Regions from separate parts of the Sphingomonas suaedae genome, predicted to be linked through region 1. Evidence: predicted binding sites of a transcription regulator. Region 1 holds the regulator's gene; each other region holds the start of a gene.

Evidence for each region. The regulator LexA, encoded in region 1, represses DNA repair genes until DNA is damaged. The targets are predictions, from matches to a motif close to GTTCCNCNCTTGTTCT.
Region 2: recA (recombinase RecA) is a predicted target of LexA. The motif match lies at 3,754-3,769, and genes of this name have one in related genera.
Region 3: FPZ54_RS05285 (ATP-dependent helicase) is a predicted target of LexA. The motif match lies at 3,372-3,387, and genes of this name have one in related genera.

The regions. Positions count from the first base shown of each region.
Region 1 covers NZ_CP042239.1:3,980,381-3,985,868, forward strand. Annotated here, with positions in the region: gene FPZ54_RS18795 (MBL fold metallo-hydrolase) at 1-391, shown strand, start outside; gene FPZ54_RS18800 (dienelactone hydrolase family protein) at 568-1,431, shown strand; gene FPZ54_RS18805 (glutathione S-transferase family protein) at 1,497-2,123, shown strand; gene FPZ54_RS18810 (GFA family protein) at 2,194-2,646, shown strand; gene FPZ54_RS18815 (GFA family protein) at 2,774-3,184, opposite strand; gene lexA (transcriptional repressor LexA) at 3,294-3,962, opposite strand; gene FPZ54_RS18825 (molybdopterin molybdotransferase MoeA) at 4,032-5,216, opposite strand; gene FPZ54_RS18830 (PilZ domain-containing protein) at 5,256-5,488, opposite strand, start outside.
Region 2 covers NZ_CP042239.1:1,037,783-1,043,270, forward strand. Annotated here, with positions in the region: gene FPZ54_RS05005 (M24 family metallopeptidase) at 1-319, opposite strand, end outside; gene FPZ54_RS05010 (dicarboxylate/amino acid:cation symporter) at 316-1,626, opposite strand; gene FPZ54_RS05015 (glutathione S-transferase family protein) at 1,652-2,287, opposite strand; gene recA (recombinase RecA) at 2,594-3,664, opposite strand; gene FPZ54_RS05025 (DNA-3-methyladenine glycosylase I) at 3,804-4,373, shown strand; gene FPZ54_RS05030 (Rrf2 family transcriptional regulator) at 4,406-4,867, shown strand; gene FPZ54_RS05035 (class I SAM-dependent methyltransferase) at 4,857-5,488, shown strand, end outside.
Region 3 covers NZ_CP042239.1:1,089,560-1,095,047, reverse strand. Annotated here, with positions in the region: gene FPZ54_RS05295 (type I restriction endonuclease) at 1-350, shown strand, start outside; gene FPZ54_RS05290 (endonuclease domain-containing protein) at 568-918, opposite strand; gene FPZ54_RS05285 (ATP-dependent helicase) at 994-3,369, opposite strand; gene FPZ54_RS05280 (aspartyl protease family protein) at 3,476-4,600, shown strand; gene FPZ54_RS05275 (hypothetical protein) at 4,661-4,873, shown strand; gene FPZ54_RS05270 (MFS transporter) at 4,910-5,488, shown strand, end outside.

The DNA of each region.
Region 1 (5,488 bases):
GCCGCGGATCAGCTCCAACGTATCGCTGGGGGTGAGCGAGCCCGAAGCCGATCCGCTGGGCGAATGGCTGGCATCGATCGACCGGCTGATGGAGTTGCCCGCAGATCTGCTGGTGCTGCCCGCCCATGGCGAGCCGTTCACCGGCCTGCATGTCCGCCTCGCCGCGCTGCGCGACGAGCATCTGAAGCGGCTCGACATTCTCCATGCGCATCTCACCGAACCGCGCCGCGCGGTCGATTGTTTCGGGCGGATGTTCCGGCGCAGGATCGAGGGCGACATGCTCGGCCTCGCCAGCGGCGAGACGCTGGCCCATCTGCGGCGGCTGGAGGTCGAGGGACGGGCGACGCGCGACGTGCGCGACGGAGTGTGGTGGTTTCGCGCGAAGACCTAGTGTTCGGCTTCGCCGAAGCGGCACCGGCCCGCTCCCCCACCCGGCCACCCATCTAGGATACTCTGCTTGGGTGGCCGGGTGGGGGAGCGGGCCGGTGCCGCGCGGTTTCAGTGTAACTGAAACTGACTCTGGGATAGCGTTGCGCCGCCGGGGACGCGATTCTGGAGAGCGACGCGATGTGCGATGATCTGACCAACGCCGATAACGAGAAGTTCCTGAAGGGCGTGACCCGGCGCGAGTTCGGCGCGATGGCCGGCGCGGCCGGGCTTGCCGCCCTGCTGCCCGCGCCCGCCAACGCCAAGGAGGTTAAGGGCCGCGATGTAACGTTCGCGACGCCCCATGGCACCGCAGACGGCTATTTCGCCGCCCCGAGCAGTGGCAAGCATCCGGCGGTTCTGGTGTGGCCCGACGTGATGGGAATTCGCCCCGCCTTCCGCCAGATGGGCGAGCGGCTGGCGCAATCGGGCTATGCGGTGCTGACGGTCAATCCCTTTTACCGGTCGGTGAAGGGTCAGTTTCTCCAGCCGGGCGAAAGCTATGCCGACCCCGCAGTGCGCGCGAAGATCGGGCCATGGCGGGCGCTGCTGACGCCCGAGGCGGTGGTCAGCGACGCGGCGGCCTATATCGGCTGGCTCGATGAACAGGCCGAGGTCGATGTGAAGCGCGGCGTCGGAACCACCGGCTATTGCATGGGCGGCCCGTTCACGATGCGCACCGCGGCGGCGCTGCCCGGCCGGGTGAAGGGCGGGGCGTCCTTCCATGGCGGCGGGCTGGCCACTGACAAGCCGGATAGCCCGCATTTGCTGGTGCCCAAGATGAAGGCACGCTTCCTGGTCGCGGTCGCGGAGAATGACGACAAGCGCAATCCGCAGGAGAAGGAGCTGGTGCGCAAGGCATTCGCCGATGCCGGGCTTCCCGCCGAGATCGAGGTCTATGAGGGCGCGATGCACGGCTGGTGCCCCCCTGACAGCCAGGTGTACAATCAGGTCCAGGCCGAGAAGGCGTGGAACCGGTTGCTGGAGACATTCAAGACGCTGTGATGCGGGGTTGACCCGCGCAGGGCAATCGTTCCTACTCTGTTCCTGCCCGACTCGGAGGGAAGACCATGACGCTCACGCTCTATACCAACCCCATGTCGCGCGGGCGGATCGCCCGCTGGATGCTGGAGGAAAGCGGCGCCGATTATGAAACAGTCGTCGTAGATTGGGCGAACAAATCGCCCGAATTTCTGGCGGTGAACCCGATGGGGAAGGTGCCGACAATCGACCATGACGGGGTCGTCGTCACCGAATGCGCGGCGATCTGCGCCTATCTCGCCGATGCCTTTCCCGCCGCAAGGCTGGCGCCGCCGGTCGAGGCGCGGGGCGCCTATTATCGCTGGCTGTTCTTCGCCGCCGGGCCGCTTGAACAGGCGGTGACGAGCAAGGCGATGGGTTGGGACGCGGGCGCCGACCCGCAGAAACAGGGGATGCTGGGCTTCGGCAATTTCGACCGGACGATCGATACGCTGGAGGCGGCGGTGAAGGCGGCGGGCGACGGCTGGCTGGCGGCGGATCACTTCACCGCGGCGGACCTGTATGTCGGCGCGCATCTCTCCTGGGGAACGCAGTTCGGCACGATTCCCAAGCGCGACGCGTTCGTGGCGTTTGTCGCGCGGGTGCAGGGCCGCGAGGCGGCGCAGCGGGCCAATGCGAAGGACGATGCGCTGATGCCCGCGGCGGAAGCAGGCTGACTCTGGCCCCGCAGACGCGGTAAGTCCCGACTTATCGATCGGCCGGGGGTATCTTGGAATGGCGCGGGCGATGGGGACGGACGAGCGGAGCGGAGCATGTTTGTGCGGTGCCGTTTCCGTTCGTCTGCCGCGCGCGATGTGCGATGTCGGTGTCTGTCACTGCGCGAGTTGCCTGAGGTGGAATAGCGGACCGTGGATGTCGCTCCAGGCTCCCGGAGCGACCGTCAGCGGCGATGCGCTCGTCGTCTATCGGTCGTCCGCCTTTGCCGAGCGCGGCTTTTGCGGACGGTGCGGAACCCACATCTTTCACCGCCCCCAGGACGGACCCGAGATTGCCGTGTCCGCCGGGCTGTTCCAGCATGTGGAACTTCATATCGCGCGCGAGATTTTTTTCGATGCGAAGCCGCCATTCTATCGGTTCGTCGCGGACAGCGAAAAGCGCTCTTCCGCGAGCATGGCCCGGGAATGGCTTCCCCGACTGCTGATCCGACGTATGCGGCGCTGGCTTCGACGCCTCAGGTGAAGCCTGGCCTGTGTGATGCGGATCGGTGCGAAGAAGTCCCGGCGCTATCGTTCGCTGGACCGCTCCGGGCCGGAGGCGTGTAGGTTCCCCGGTGCGGACGCGGTCACAGCGATCGAACAGTCGCGGGCTATGCCCCGCCCGGAAACCGCTCGAACTCCGGAAGGCCGTGCGCATCCTTCATCCAGCCGACGCGATCGGCGACCTGGATATGGGCGGCGGCCGGGACCGCATCGGGATCGTCAAGGGTCGATGCCTGGATATCGACGAGTCCGGGCAGGTTCACGGCATTGCGATAAAACAGGCCGGTGCCGCAGGTCTCACAGAACCAGCGGCGGCCGGTTTCGGACGAGGCATATTCGCGCGGCGTCCCTTGCGTCACGCTCAGCGCATCTTCGGGATACATCGCCCAGCCGACCATCGGGGCACCCGCGCAGCGGCGGCAATCGGTGCAATGGCACAGCGCCTGCCCGCCATGCATCGGCTCGCCCTCGATCTGGTAGCGCACCGCGCCGCAATGGCATCCACCGGTCAGGGTCATCGCTGGTCTCCTAAGGTGTCGCTACGCCCTTCGACAGGCTCAGGGCAAACGGCTGGCGTTGGCCCTTGCCCCCCCACCCCTCCCCCAAAGGGAGGGGCTATCGCTCGCCTCAGTACCGCCGCAGCAGGCCGGCCAGCCGGCCCTGCACGCGCACCTGATCGGGGCGGTAGCGCTGGGGGTCGTAGCTGCGGTTCGCCGGATCGAGGCGGACCATGCTGCCTTCGGTGCGGAAATATTTCAGCGTCGCTTCCATATCCTCGATCAGCGCGACCACGATCTCGCCATCGCGCGCCGTGTCCTGGCGGCGGATCAGCGCATAGTCGCCGTCGAAAATCCCGGCCTCGACCATCGAATCCCCCGCGACTTCCAGCGCATAATGTTCGCCCGAGCCAAGCAGGGCTGCCGGGACGGGGAGCATCGTCGATCCCTCCAGCGCCTCGATCGGCACGCCGGCGGCGATGCGGCCATGGAGCGGGATTTCGACCACATCATTGGCGGGCTGCGGCGCCGGGCGCGGCATTGCGACCACGTTGGACTTGGTAGCGGGCTTCTTCGCATCGCCACGCTCGGGCATCTTGACCACTTCGAGCGCGCGCGCGCGATTGGGCAGGCGGCGCAGAAAGCCGCGCTCCTCCAATGCGGAGATCAGGCGGTGGACGCCGGACTTCGACTTCAGGTCGAGCGCGTCCTTCATCTCCTCGAATGAGGGCGAGACGCCGGTCTCGGCCAGCCGGTCGGCGATGAAGCAGATCAGCTCATGCTGCTTCTTCGTAAGCATAGGACGTCCTCCATCCAGAACAGACATGGAACGTTTACGCCTTGTTCCACGCCCCGTCAAGCGACCGCTTCAGAAAAGATCGAGGATTTCCACCGAGTCGCCCGCGCTGGACGCGGGAACATGTGGAGGACGCACGATCAGGCAGTCGGATGCGGCGAGCGTGCGGAGCATCGAGCTGTCCTGAACCTGTGCCACGTGAACGCGTCCGTCGCGATGAACGGCGCGCAGATGATCGGCCCGCGGGCCACCCGGCGGGAGATCATGACCAAGCGTCGCGCTACGCGTGCGGGGCAGCGGATCGGCGGCGCCTGACAGATGCGCGACCATCGGGAGGACAAAGAGCAGGGCGGTGACATGCGCGGAGACCGGATTGCCGGGCAGGCCGATCACGACGGTGTCGCGCATCCTGCCAGCCATGATCGGTTTGCCCGGCCGCACCGCGACGCGCCAGAAATCAATTTTCGCGCCCGTCGCTTCAAGCGCGGGGCGGACGAGATCGTGATCGCCGACCGACGCCCCGCCGGTTGTGACCAGCAGATCGGCATCGACCGCAGCAAAGGCGGCGGTCAGCGCGTCGATCCGATCGGGCAGGATGCCGAGGTCGATCAGATCGACCGGAAGCGGCGCCAGCATCGCGGCGAGCATCGCGCCGTTGCTTTCGGGAAGCTGGCCGGGGGCGAGCGGGGCGCCGGGCGGGCGCAACTCGTCCCCCGTCGCGGCGATGGCGACCCGGATGCGGCGGTGGACCGGAAGGATGGCATGGCCCGCGATGGCAGCGAGCGCGATGCGCGCGGGGGTGAGGTGTTCGCCGGGCGCGATCAGCGGGTCCCCGTCGCGGAAATCCAGTCCGGCCACGCGGACATGTGCCCCCGCGACAGGCGGTCCTGCGCCGTCGCGCAACAGCCGCGTGCCGTCGCGTCGCGCCTCTTCCTGGATCAGGATCGTATCCGCACCATCGGGCAGGGCGGCGCCGGTGAAGATGCGCGCCGCGTCCCCCGGGCGGATCACTCCTGCAAAGGGGCGCCCCGCCGCGCTTTCGCCGATCAGCCGCCACGGGCCGGGCAGATCGGCGAAGCGGATCGCATAGCCGTCCATCGCCGAAAGCGGCAGTTCGGGCTGGGTGCGCAGCGCCGCGACAGGCTCGGCCGCCCAGCGCCCTGCGGCCTCGCGCAGCGGGACCTGCTCCACCGCGACCGGATCGGCCAGCGCGAACAGGCGTTGTTGCGCTTGCGCGATAGAAATCAGTTCTGCCATCACTTTCCGATTAGCGGCGGTACCGCGTCGGGTCGAGCATCAGCGCGGACGTGCAACCTCGCTCAGCCGCGCCATTTCATGCGGACGCAGGGGCAGGCGGAATTCGGCGACATGGCGTGTCCCGTGGCATTCGATCACCCGGATCGGCCAGCCGCCAATCTCGGGCAGCGACAACCACAGGCCGGAGAGCGGGGCGAATTCGGTATCGCTTTCGAATTCGACCAGCGCGTTGCTGAGGGAGAGGACCTGCGCGTTCCACCAGCTGCTTCCCG
Region 2 (5,488 bases), 1.2 Mb from region 1:
AAAACGGCGTGACGATCACCGGATCGCCCTCGACCGGGATGATCGCGGCGGTCAGCCGTTCGCTGCGCCACCAGCGCACGCCGGTGAAATAGACGAGGCTCGCGCCCGGCTCGATCAGCACCGCGCCGATGCCGTTCGCTTTCATAAGCGCCTGTGCGCGGGCGAGCCGCGCGGCGCGCTCCTCGCGCCCGATCGGCACCGCGTCCCCCGTGATCGGCTGGAGTGCCGACAAGTCCGGCTCGGCCGCGCGCGCCACGGTGGAAAGGCCGATCGGCGCCAGCGCCCCAGCCGCGAGCAACCCGCGCCGGGTCAGCCTCATGGTTTGACCTCGACCGGCTCCTTCTCCCCCGCCGACACGATCGTCGCGAGCACGAGGTCGCCGATGACATTCAGCACCGTGCGGCACATGTCGAGGAAGCGGTCGACGCCGAGCACCAGCCCGATTCCCGCAGGCGGCACGCCGACCATGCCCAGGATCAGCGCGATCACCGGCAGCGATCCCGCAGGCACGCCCGCCGTCCCGATGCCGCCGAGGATACAGACCAGCATCACCGTGATCTGCTGCCCCAATGTCAGGTCGACGCCAAAGAATTGCGCGAGAAAGATTACCGTCACCCCCTCAAACATCGCGGTGCCGTTCTGGTTCGCGGTCGCGCCGATCGTGAGCACGAAGCGCGACACCTTGGGCGGCAGCTTGAGCTTGTTTTCCGCCACGCGCAGCGCGGTCGGCAGCGTCGCATTGGACGACGCGGTAGAGAAAGCCATCACCGCCGCCTCCTGCGTCTCGCGGAAAAAGGCGAGCGGGCTCTTGCGCGCGAGCAGCAGCAACAGGATCGGGAAGACGACGAACATCTGCGTGCCGAGCGCCGCCAGCACCACGCCGACAAACGCCAGCAACCGCACCAGCAACTCCCAGCCGAACAGCGCGGCAAGGTTGAACATGAAGCAGAACACCGCAATCGGCGCGAGGCGGATGACGATGCCGATCAACCGCATCGAGACTTCGAAAATCCCCTCGATGCCGGTCTTGAGCGTCTGGACGTGCGGCTTGTCGAGCGTCAGCAGGATGCCGATGCCGAAGAACAGCGCGAAGAACATGATCGCGAGAATGTCGTTCGCGGTCATCGCGGCGACGATATTGCTGGGCACGATATTGAGGATCGCATCGATGCCGCTGGGGGTGCTGGCGGTGCGGTCGAGGATTGCGCCGGCACTGTCGCCCGACGCCGCGAGCAGCGCCTGTGCCTCGCCCCGGTCGACACCCGCACCGGGCTGGAACAGGTTCACCAGCGCAAGGCTGACGATCACCGCGATACTCGACACGCAGATGGTGAGAATGAGAGTGCGCAGGCCGACCCGCTTGAGCGCGCGGATCTCCCCCATCTCGGCGATGCCGACGACGAGCGCGGAGAAGAGCAGCGGGATCACCAGCATGAACAACAGGCGCAGGAAAATCTGGCCGATCGGACCGGTGACGTTGGTCGTCACCCACACGACCCATTTTGCATCGGCCGCCGCGAAATGCACGAACAGGCCGAGCGCCAGGCCCAGCACGAAGCCGCCCAGCATCTGCCATTGCAGCGTCGATTCGCGCCGCACCTCCGTCATCGCCTCTTCGCCCGCCATGCTTGCCCCTCAGATTGTTGCGCGCTCACGCATAGGCATAGGGGCCGCCTTTGGCGAGGGCCGTCTGATAGGCGGGGCGCGCATGAACCTTGTTCAGCCAGGCGATCGTCGCGGGCCGCGATTCGTCAAGCCCGCCCCGCGATCGCGCCGCCTCCAGCGGGAAGCTCATCATCACATCGGCGGCAGTCATCGACTCGCCCGCGAACCAGGGGCGGCGCGCCAGTTCGGCCTCGACGAAGTCGAGATGGACGTCGATCATCGGCTGGATGCGCTTCTGCGCCGCCTTGCCGAAGATCGGCACGCGCGTCAGCACCAGCTTGACCAGCAAGGGCGGCATCAGCGACCCTTCGGCATAATGGAGGAACTGGCGGTACAGCAGCGCCGATTCGCGATGCGCGGGGGCGCCGAGCCGTCCGTCCGCCATCTCGACCAGATATTCGACGATTGCACCGGTCTCGGCGACCGTGCGGGTCGTATCGCCGCTGGTATCGACGATCACCGGCGATTTGCCCAGCGGATGGACGGCGCGCAGTTCCGGCGGCGCCAGCATCGTCTTGGGATTCCGCGCGTAGCGGCGGATTTCATAGGGCAGCCCCAGTTCCTCAAGCAGCCAGAGCACGCGCTGCGAACGCGAATTTTCGAGATGATGGACGGTAATCATGATGCGCTCCGACAGGATTGGGGGACTATCGGAGCATAAGGTGCGCGGATGCGGCGCAAATGGAAAGGCCCGGCGCAGCCACGCCGGGCCTTCCAGTGGGAGCCTCGTCCCTTGACCGCCGCCGTCCCCAGGGATCGGCACGGCCCGCGATACATGCGGTTCTGCCCGCTCATCCTTGCCGGGGGATTAACCCCGCTATCCGTAGAATCCGGTTCGAGAGGGTCGGGTCAGCAACGCTGAACCGAGGGCCGGTGCAGCGATTCAGCGCGGCTCAATCCGACTAAAAGACCCCTCCGAAACGTCGGGTCAGAGATCGTCCTCGGCATCCGGTCCCGTCATCATCTCTTCGGCGACCTGATCGGTACGTCCACGGATCGCCGCTTCCAGTCGCGCGCAGACGTCCGGATTTTCCTTGAGGAAGGTCTTGGCGTTCTCCCGCCCCTGGCCGATGCGGATGCTGTCATAGCTGAACCATGCGCCCGCCTTCTCGACCAGCCCGGCCTTGACGCCCAGGTCCAGAATCTCGCCGATCTTCGAAACGCCCTCGCCATACATGATGTCGAATTCGACTTGCTTGAACGGCGGCGCCACCTTGTTCTTCACCACCTTCACGCGCGTGGCATTGCCGATGATATCGTCGCGGTCCTTGATCTGTCCGGTGCGGCGGATGTCGAGCCGGACCGACGCGTAGAATTTCAACGCATTGCCGCCGGTCGTGGTCTCGGGATTGCCGTACATCACGCCGATCTTCATGCGCAGCTGATTGATGAAGATCACCATGCAACGCGAACGGCTGATCGATCCGGTCAGCTTGCGCAGCGACTGCGACATCAGCCGCGCCTGAAGTCCGACATGGCTGTCGCCCATCTCGCCCTCGATCTCCGCGCGCGGCACCAGCGCGGCGACCGAGTCGACCACCAGCACGTCGATCGCGTTCGACCGGACCAGCGTGTCGACGATCTCAAGCGCCTGTTCGCCGGTATCCGGCTGCGACACGATCAGCTCGTCGATATTGACCCCCAGCTTCTTGGCGTAAACGGGATCGAGCGCGTGTTCGGCATCGACGAACGCAGCGACCCCGCCCGTCTTCTGCGCCTCGGCGATGGTGTGCAGCGCCAGCGTGGTCTTGCCCGAGCTTTCCGGGCCATAGATCTCGATTACGCGCCCGCGCGGCAGGCCGCCGACGCCAAGGGCGATGTCGAGCCCGAGCGAGCCGGTCGAGATCGCTTCGACCTGCATCGTCTCCTTAGAGCCGAGCTTCATCGCGCTACCCTTGCCGAATGCGCGGTCGATCTGTGCCAGCGCTGCGTCGAGCGCCTTTTGCTTGTCCGGAGAAATGCCCATCTTTCCTTCGATCACCTTGAGGGAAGCTGCCATCGATAGTCTCCGTCGCTAGAGGCTTTACGCGTTGTCTTCAACACGCTCTCGCCGATCTCTGTTTGCTTGCGTATAGCATTTGTTCCAGTAGAACAAGCGGGGAACGATCTTTTTTTGTTCTCATCGCAGAGAGGCGCCGATGACCGAGGTAATACGCTGCCGATGGGCACAGGGCGACGCGCTGATGACCGCCTATCACGACGCCGAATGGGGCGTACCGGTATATGATTCCCGGCTGCTGTGGGAAATGCTGATGCTGGAGGGATTTCAGGCGGGGCTGTCCTGGTCGATCATCCTGAAGCGCCGCGGCGGCTTCCACACCGCCTTTGCGCAATGGGACCCGGTGAACGTGGCGGCGTTCGGCCCGAGCGATATCGCGCGGCTGATGAACGATCCCGGCATCATCCGTGCACGCGCCAAGATCGAAGCGACGATCGGAAATGCCCGGGCCTATCTCGCTTTCGCCGATCGCGGCGAGGATTTCGGCGCCTGGGCCTGGGATCTGGCAGGCGGGACGCCGGTGATCGGCGACGGCACGACCGTTCCGACCAAAACCACCACCTCGGAAGCCATGTCCAAAGCGCTGAAGGCACGGGGATTCAAGTTTGTCGGGCCCGTCATCGTCTATGCCTGGATGCAGGCGGTCGGCATGGTCAACGATCACAGCATCGACTGTTTTCGCCGCGATCTGGTGAGCGCGCCGACTTGACTGTCGCCATTTCATGTAACATCGAATGTTGCATGATTCGCGACAGCCGCCTTTCGGGCGTCCTCCACCTGCTGCTCCACCTCGCCGACCATGAGGGGCCGATGCCTTCGGACCAGCTGGCCCGGGCGATGGGCACGAACGCGACGGTCATCCGCCGTATCCTGGCGGGGTTGCGCGAGCGCGGACATGTCCGATCGGAAAAGGGCCATGGCGGGGGCTGGACGCTCGCCCGCCCGCTCGCCGAATTGACCCTGCACGATATCTATGACGCGCTCGGTCGCCCTTCCCTGCTCGCGATCGGCAACCGGTCTCAGGCACCGCAATGCCTTGTGGAACAGGCGGTCAATGCCGCGCTCGACGAGACGTTCGACGCAGCCGAAACGCTGCTGCTCGATCGGCTGGGCCGCATCACGCTCGCCGATCTCCAGGCCGATTTCCGTGCGCGGCTCGCCGCGCACCCATATTGTAGCAAGGACCCTAGCCATGGCCATTGACGGCGCCCGCACCTTTCTCGACAAATTCGCCGATCCTGCCGCCGTCGCCGACTATGCCGCTGGCCCGCCGCGTTATGTTCCCGGCTTTGCCGACCTCCACCGCATGACCGGCATCCTGCTTGCCGAACAGGTTCCGGACGATGCGCATATCCTGGTGCTGGGCGCTGGCGGGGGGCTGGAACTGCGCGCGCTCGCCACCGCCTATCCCGGCTGGCGCTTCACCGGCGTCGATCCGGCCCGCGCCATGCTCGATCTTGCGAGGGGCGCGCTCGGCGCCGATGCCCGCCGCGCCGAGCTGATCGAGGGGTATATCGACGATGCCCCGTCCGGCCCGTTCGATGGCGCGGTGTGCCTGCTGACCCTGCATTTCCTCGACGCCGCCGAACGCACCCGCACGTCAGTGCAGATTCGGGACCGGCTGAAGCCCGGTGCTCCGTTCGTCGCCGCACATGCCAGCTTCCCGCAGGACGAGACGCGCGGCCAGTGGCTGGACCGCTACGCTGGTTTCGCCATCGCTTCGGGCGCCGATCCCGTCCAGGCTCACGGCGCGCGCGACGCCGTCAGCGCCGCGCTCAACATGCTGTCGCCCGAAGGGGATGAAGCCGTACTGCGCACGGCGGG
Region 3 (5,488 bases), 1.3 Mb from region 1:
GCGTGTCGAACGCGCCAGAAATCGACAGTGCGGACGATCAATCACCCGATGATGCAGGCGTTATCACCACGGAAGACGAGATTGCAGGATTCAATATCATTCGAGCGATTGCTGCACGCGTAGTCGATCCGAAACGGATCGTCATACGCGATGCAATGTCGTATTGCGCGATCCTGCTGGACGACAACAATCGCAAGACGATAGCGCGTCTACACTTCAACAGTCCGACGTCGCGGTATCTGGGCACTTTCGTGGGTAAGGATGAGGCGCGTTTGCCGGTCGCAGGCCCCGTCGATATTTATCAGCACGAGAAGGCGATATTGGCGCGGATTCAGGAACTGACGCGCTAGCAGCGCGACGGCGGCTTTCTCTTCTCCCTCTCTCTTCTCCCTCTCTCCGCTTGCGGGGAGAGGGTGGCGCGCGGAGCGGCGCCGGGAGAGGGGGCTGGTTGGTTCTCGGCGTTTGTTCTTTTTTGGATAGCCCCTCTCCCCGGCCCTCTCCCCGCGAGCGGAGAGAGGGGGAAGGGGGGCTCCCGGCAAGCGGACAGGCGCGGAGGCGAAGGGGCGGCTATTTCCGCCGTTCGCTGATCGCGTTGGCGATCGTCGTCAGGACAGCGTCCAGGTTGGTCATCACGTCGCTGTTGGTGAAGCGCAGGACGCGGAAGCCTTCGCATTCGAGATAGCTTGTGCGGGTAGCGTCGTAATCCTGCTGGGTCGCGTGGGTGTCGCCGTCGATTTCGATCGCGAGCATTGCTGTGCGGCTGGTGAAGTCGACGATGTAGCTGCCGAGGACGGTCTGGAAGCGGAATTTGGTGGCTTCGAAGCGTTTGGCGCGGAGGTGGTACCAGAGGTGCGCTTCGGGTGGGGTGGGGTTCTGGCGCATGTGGCGGGCTCGGGCGAGGAGGGTGGGGTCTCTCATTTTCGGGCGTTCCCCTGCTTGGATAGCCCCTCTCCCCGGCCCTCTCCCCGCAAGCGGAGAGAGGGAGAAGTGGGCCTAGGTTTCCTTCGTGACAAAACTATCCATCACCCGCTTCCGCCCGGCGGTCTCGAACTCGATCTCCAGCTTGTTGCCTTCGATCTCGACGATCTCGCCATAGCCGAACTTCTGGTGGAAGACGCGCATCCCGAGCGACAGGTCGTCGCGGCCCTTGTTGCCCAGGCTGACTGCGCTGCCGCGGTTCTCCACGACGCGTTTGGGGGCGGTGGTGAAGGTGGAACTGGGGGCGGCGGCGCGTTGCCAGCCGGGGCCGCGGCCGGTGCCGCGTCCGACATGGGCGAAGGGGTCGGTGTGTTCGCTCCAGTTGGCGCGCCACAGGCTCGCGCCGCCGGACATGGTGCTTTCCTCCTCGATATGTTCCTTGGGCAGCTCGCCGACGAAGCGGCTGGGGATGCTGCTGGTCCACTGGCCGTAGATGCGGCGGTTGGCGGCGTGGAGGATGGTGGCGAGGCGGCGGGCGCGGGTGATCGCGACATAGGCGAGGCGGCGTTCCTCCTCCAGTGAAGCGAGGCCGCCTTCGTCGAGCGAGCGCTGGCTGGGGAACAGGCCTTCCTCCCATCCTGCGAGGAAAACGGTGTCGAATTCCAGCCCCTTGGCCGCGTGGATGGTCATGATCGTGACCTTGGGCTCGTCGGCGTTGTTCTCGTTATCCATGACGAGGCTGACATGTTCGAGGAACGCGCCGAGCGTTTCATATTCCTCCATCGCGCGGACGAGTTCGGAGAGGTTTTCGAGGCGGCCGGCGGCTTCGGCGGTGCGGTCCGCCTGCCACATCGCGGTGTAGCCGCTTTCGTCGAGGATGATCTGGGCGAGTTCGGTGTGGGGGAGGGACCCGATCCGCCCGGACTCGAACGTGGTCGCTTGCCGCGCTCCCCCTCCACCATCGCTTTGCGATGGTCCCTCTCCCCGTTCCGGGGAGGATTTTAGAAGGTTGCTCCAGCGGGCGACGTCGCCGACGAAGCTGCCGAGCGCGCGGCGGGCCTGCGGCGTCAGCTCGTCGGTGTCGAGGATGCGCGCGGCGGCGGCGAGCAGCGGGATGCCCTCCGCGCGGGCGAGCATGTGGATCTTGGCGATCGCCTTGTCGCCCAGGCCGCGCTTGGGGACGTTGACGATGCGTTCGAAGGCGAGGTCGTCGGCGGGCTGATGGACCAGGCGGAGATAGGCGAGCGCATCGCGGATTTCGGCGCGTTCGTAGAAGCGGAAGCCGCCGACGATTCGGTAGGGCAGGCCGATCGCGATGAAGCGGTCTTCGAACTCGCGCGTCTGATGCTGGGCGCGGACGAGGATGGCGAATTCGTCCAGCGACTTGCCCTCACGGATGCGGGCGCGTTCGATGTCTTCGCCGACGCGGCGCGCTTCTTCCGGGCCGTCCCACACGCCGATGACGCGGACCTTCTCCCCCGCGTCGATCTCGGTCCACAATTCCTTGCCAAGGCGGCCGGAGTTGTTGGCGATCACCGCGCCGGCGGCGGCGAGGATGTGCGGGGTGGAGCGGTAATTCTGTTCGAGGCGGATGACCTTGGCGCCCGGAAAGTCCTTTTCGAACTTCAGGATATTTTCGACCTGCGCGCCGCGCCAGCTGTAGATCGACTGGTCGTCGTCGCCGACGCAGCAGATATTCTTGCGCTCCTGTGCCAGCAGGCGGAGCCAGAGATACTGGACGCTGTTGGTGTCTTGATACTCGTCCACCATGATGTAGCGGAAGCGCTGCTGATACTGCGCCAGCACGTCGCGATGGGTGCGCAGGATGGTGAGCATGTGCAGCAGCAGGTCGCCGAAGTCGCACGCGTTAAGCGCGCGCAGGCGGTCCTGATACTGCTGGTAGAGCGCCTGGCCCTTGCCGTTGGCGAAATGCTCCGCCTCGCCCGCGTCGAGCATGTCGGGGGTCAGGCCCTTGTTCTTCCACCCGTCGATCAGCCCGCCGAGCTGGCGCGCGGGCCAGCGTTTTTCGTCGAGGTCGTTGGCGACGATGAGCTGCTTGAGCAGGCGCAGCTGGTCGTCGGTGTCGAGGATGGTGAAGTTGCTCTGCAGCCCGACCAGCTCGGCGTGGCGGCGGAGCATCTTGGCGCCGATCGCGTGGAAGGTGCCGAGCCACGGCATCCCCTCGACCGCGTCGCCGACATGGTGGCGTACGCGCTCGCGCATCTCGCGCGCGGCCTTGTTGGTGAAGGTGACGCTGAGGATTTCGGACGGGTAGGCGCGGCGGGTCCACAGGAGGTGGGCGAGGCGGGCGGTAAGCGCGGCAGTTTTGCCGGTTCCGGCGCCGGCCAGGACGAGGACGGGGCCGTCGAGCGTGAGCACGGCTTCGCGCTGCGGCGCGTTGAGGCCGCGCAGGTACGGGGGATCGTCGGGCGAAGGCTGAGGTACGGACATTGTGAACAGGTAGGGAACGGGGCGAGTCGGGGCAAGCGTGATCGCCGTCTTGCTATTGTCATCAATGCGAAAGACACTTTCCCCAATCGGATCAAGGAGATCGGCAGTGATTATCGGACGGCGGCCGCTGTTGGCCGGAGCGACGGCGGCACTGCTGGGCGGCGCAACCCGCGCGGCGGCAGCACCCTTCAACGTGCCGATTCGGCTTACCGACAGGCGGGTACTGGTCGAAGGCACCTTCAACGGAGACCGCGCGTTTCTGCTCGCGCTCGATACCGGCGGACAGATGGGACTGATCAACAGCGGGGTCGCCGAAGCGATCGGCCTGAAGAAGATCGGCAGCCGTCGGCTGAGGCTCGCCTGGGGCCATACCGACTATTCCGTGTTTCAGGCGAAGAATGTGATGCTGGGCGGGCGCGTTCGGCTCGCCACGCTCGAGCTGGCGGGGATCGAGCGCGATCTGGGCGATGGAGCGGTGGGCTCGCTTCCCGCATGGGTGCTGACGCTGGCCGACGGAGAACTCGATTTCGATGCAGGTGTGTGGCGCGCGCATGAAGGGGGACTGCCCGCGCTTCCCGGCGCGACGCGGTTCGACAAGGCGATCGTCCAGAAAGGCGCGACGGCGGACAAGCGCTTCCTGTTCGCCGATGCCGCGCTGAATGGCCGCAGCTTCCGGTTCGGGCTGGACACCGGAATGCCGAATTACTCGCGGATCTATCGCAAGACGGCCGAGGCGGCGGGGCTGTGGGACGCGCCGCGCTGGTCGCCGGCGGCTCCGCGCGGGGAGACCCGCGTGATACGACCCGACCGGATCGAGCTGGCCGGTGCGACGATCGAGCGGCCGCTGATCCAGATGCGCGACACGCCGGATTGGGAGGAGTTCGACACCGGCATCATCGGCCTTCCGATCCTGCGGCTGTTCAACATCGCGACCAGCAATCGCGACGGTGCGGTGTTCCTGACCCGCAACCGCCAGTCGCCGCAGCCGGCGGAGTACAACCGTGCCGGGCTATGGGTCGAGCGCGCGGGATCGGGCGTGGTCGCCGGCGTCGTCGGCGCGGGCAGCCCCGCGGAGAAAGCGGGGATCGAGGCGGGGGACCGGCTGTCGGGGATGACGTTTGAGACGCTGATCCAGCAGACTTCGGGGCCGGCCGGGACGGTGCTGCCACTGACGGTCGAGCGTGGCGGGGCGGCGCGAACGGTCTCGTTGGTGCTGGAGGATTTCCTTTAGGTCTTAGTCCCCTCCCACGCACGCGTTGCACAGCGACAGCGGTTGAGGCAGGGAGGGGCCATGTGGGACAAAGTGAAGCGCAGGTTCGATAGACGTAGGCTGGTGCTGATCGCGGCGCTGGCGCTGGTGATGCTGTATGTCGGCTGGCGGACGGGCGGGTTCGAGACGCAGCCCGAACAGAAACCGTGCGTCGAGGGGCGCAACGAGATCAAGGACAAGGACGGCAAGGTGGTGCAGGTGACGCGCACCACTTGTTTCGAGGACAAGAAGTAGCGATGCCGGGGGGCGTTGCTCGCGGGGAGGACATGGATGGACGCTGACCGGACGCGGCGACGGCGCGCGCTGTGGGCGAGCTTCGTGGGGACGGGGATCGAGTTCTACGATTTCTATATCTACGCGACCGCCGCCAGCCTGGTGTTCGGCCAGATTTTCTTTCCGCCGGGCGATCCGGGCGTGCAGCAGATGGCGGCATTTGCGACGTTGGGCGTGGCCTTCTTCGCGCGGCCGTTCGGTGCGGCGGTGTTCGGCCATTATGGCGACCGCATCGGGCGCAAGGCGACCTTGGTCGCATCGCTGCTGACGATGGGGCTGTCGACGACATTGGTGGCGTTCCTGCCCACCTATGAGGCGGCCGGGTGGGTCGCGCCCTTTGCATTGTGCCTCCTGCGCTTCGGGCAGGGCTTCGGCCTGGGCGGCGAATGGGGCGGCGCGGCGTTGCTGGCGGTCGAGAATGCGCCGCCGGGGTGGCGCGCGCGATTCGGGAGCGCCCCGCAAATGGGCGCGCCTGCGGGGTTCATCGCCGCGAACGGATTGTTCCTGGTGCTGCTGACCTGGATGACGCCGGAGCAATTCGCCGACTGGGGCTGGCGAATTCCGTTCGCGCTGTCA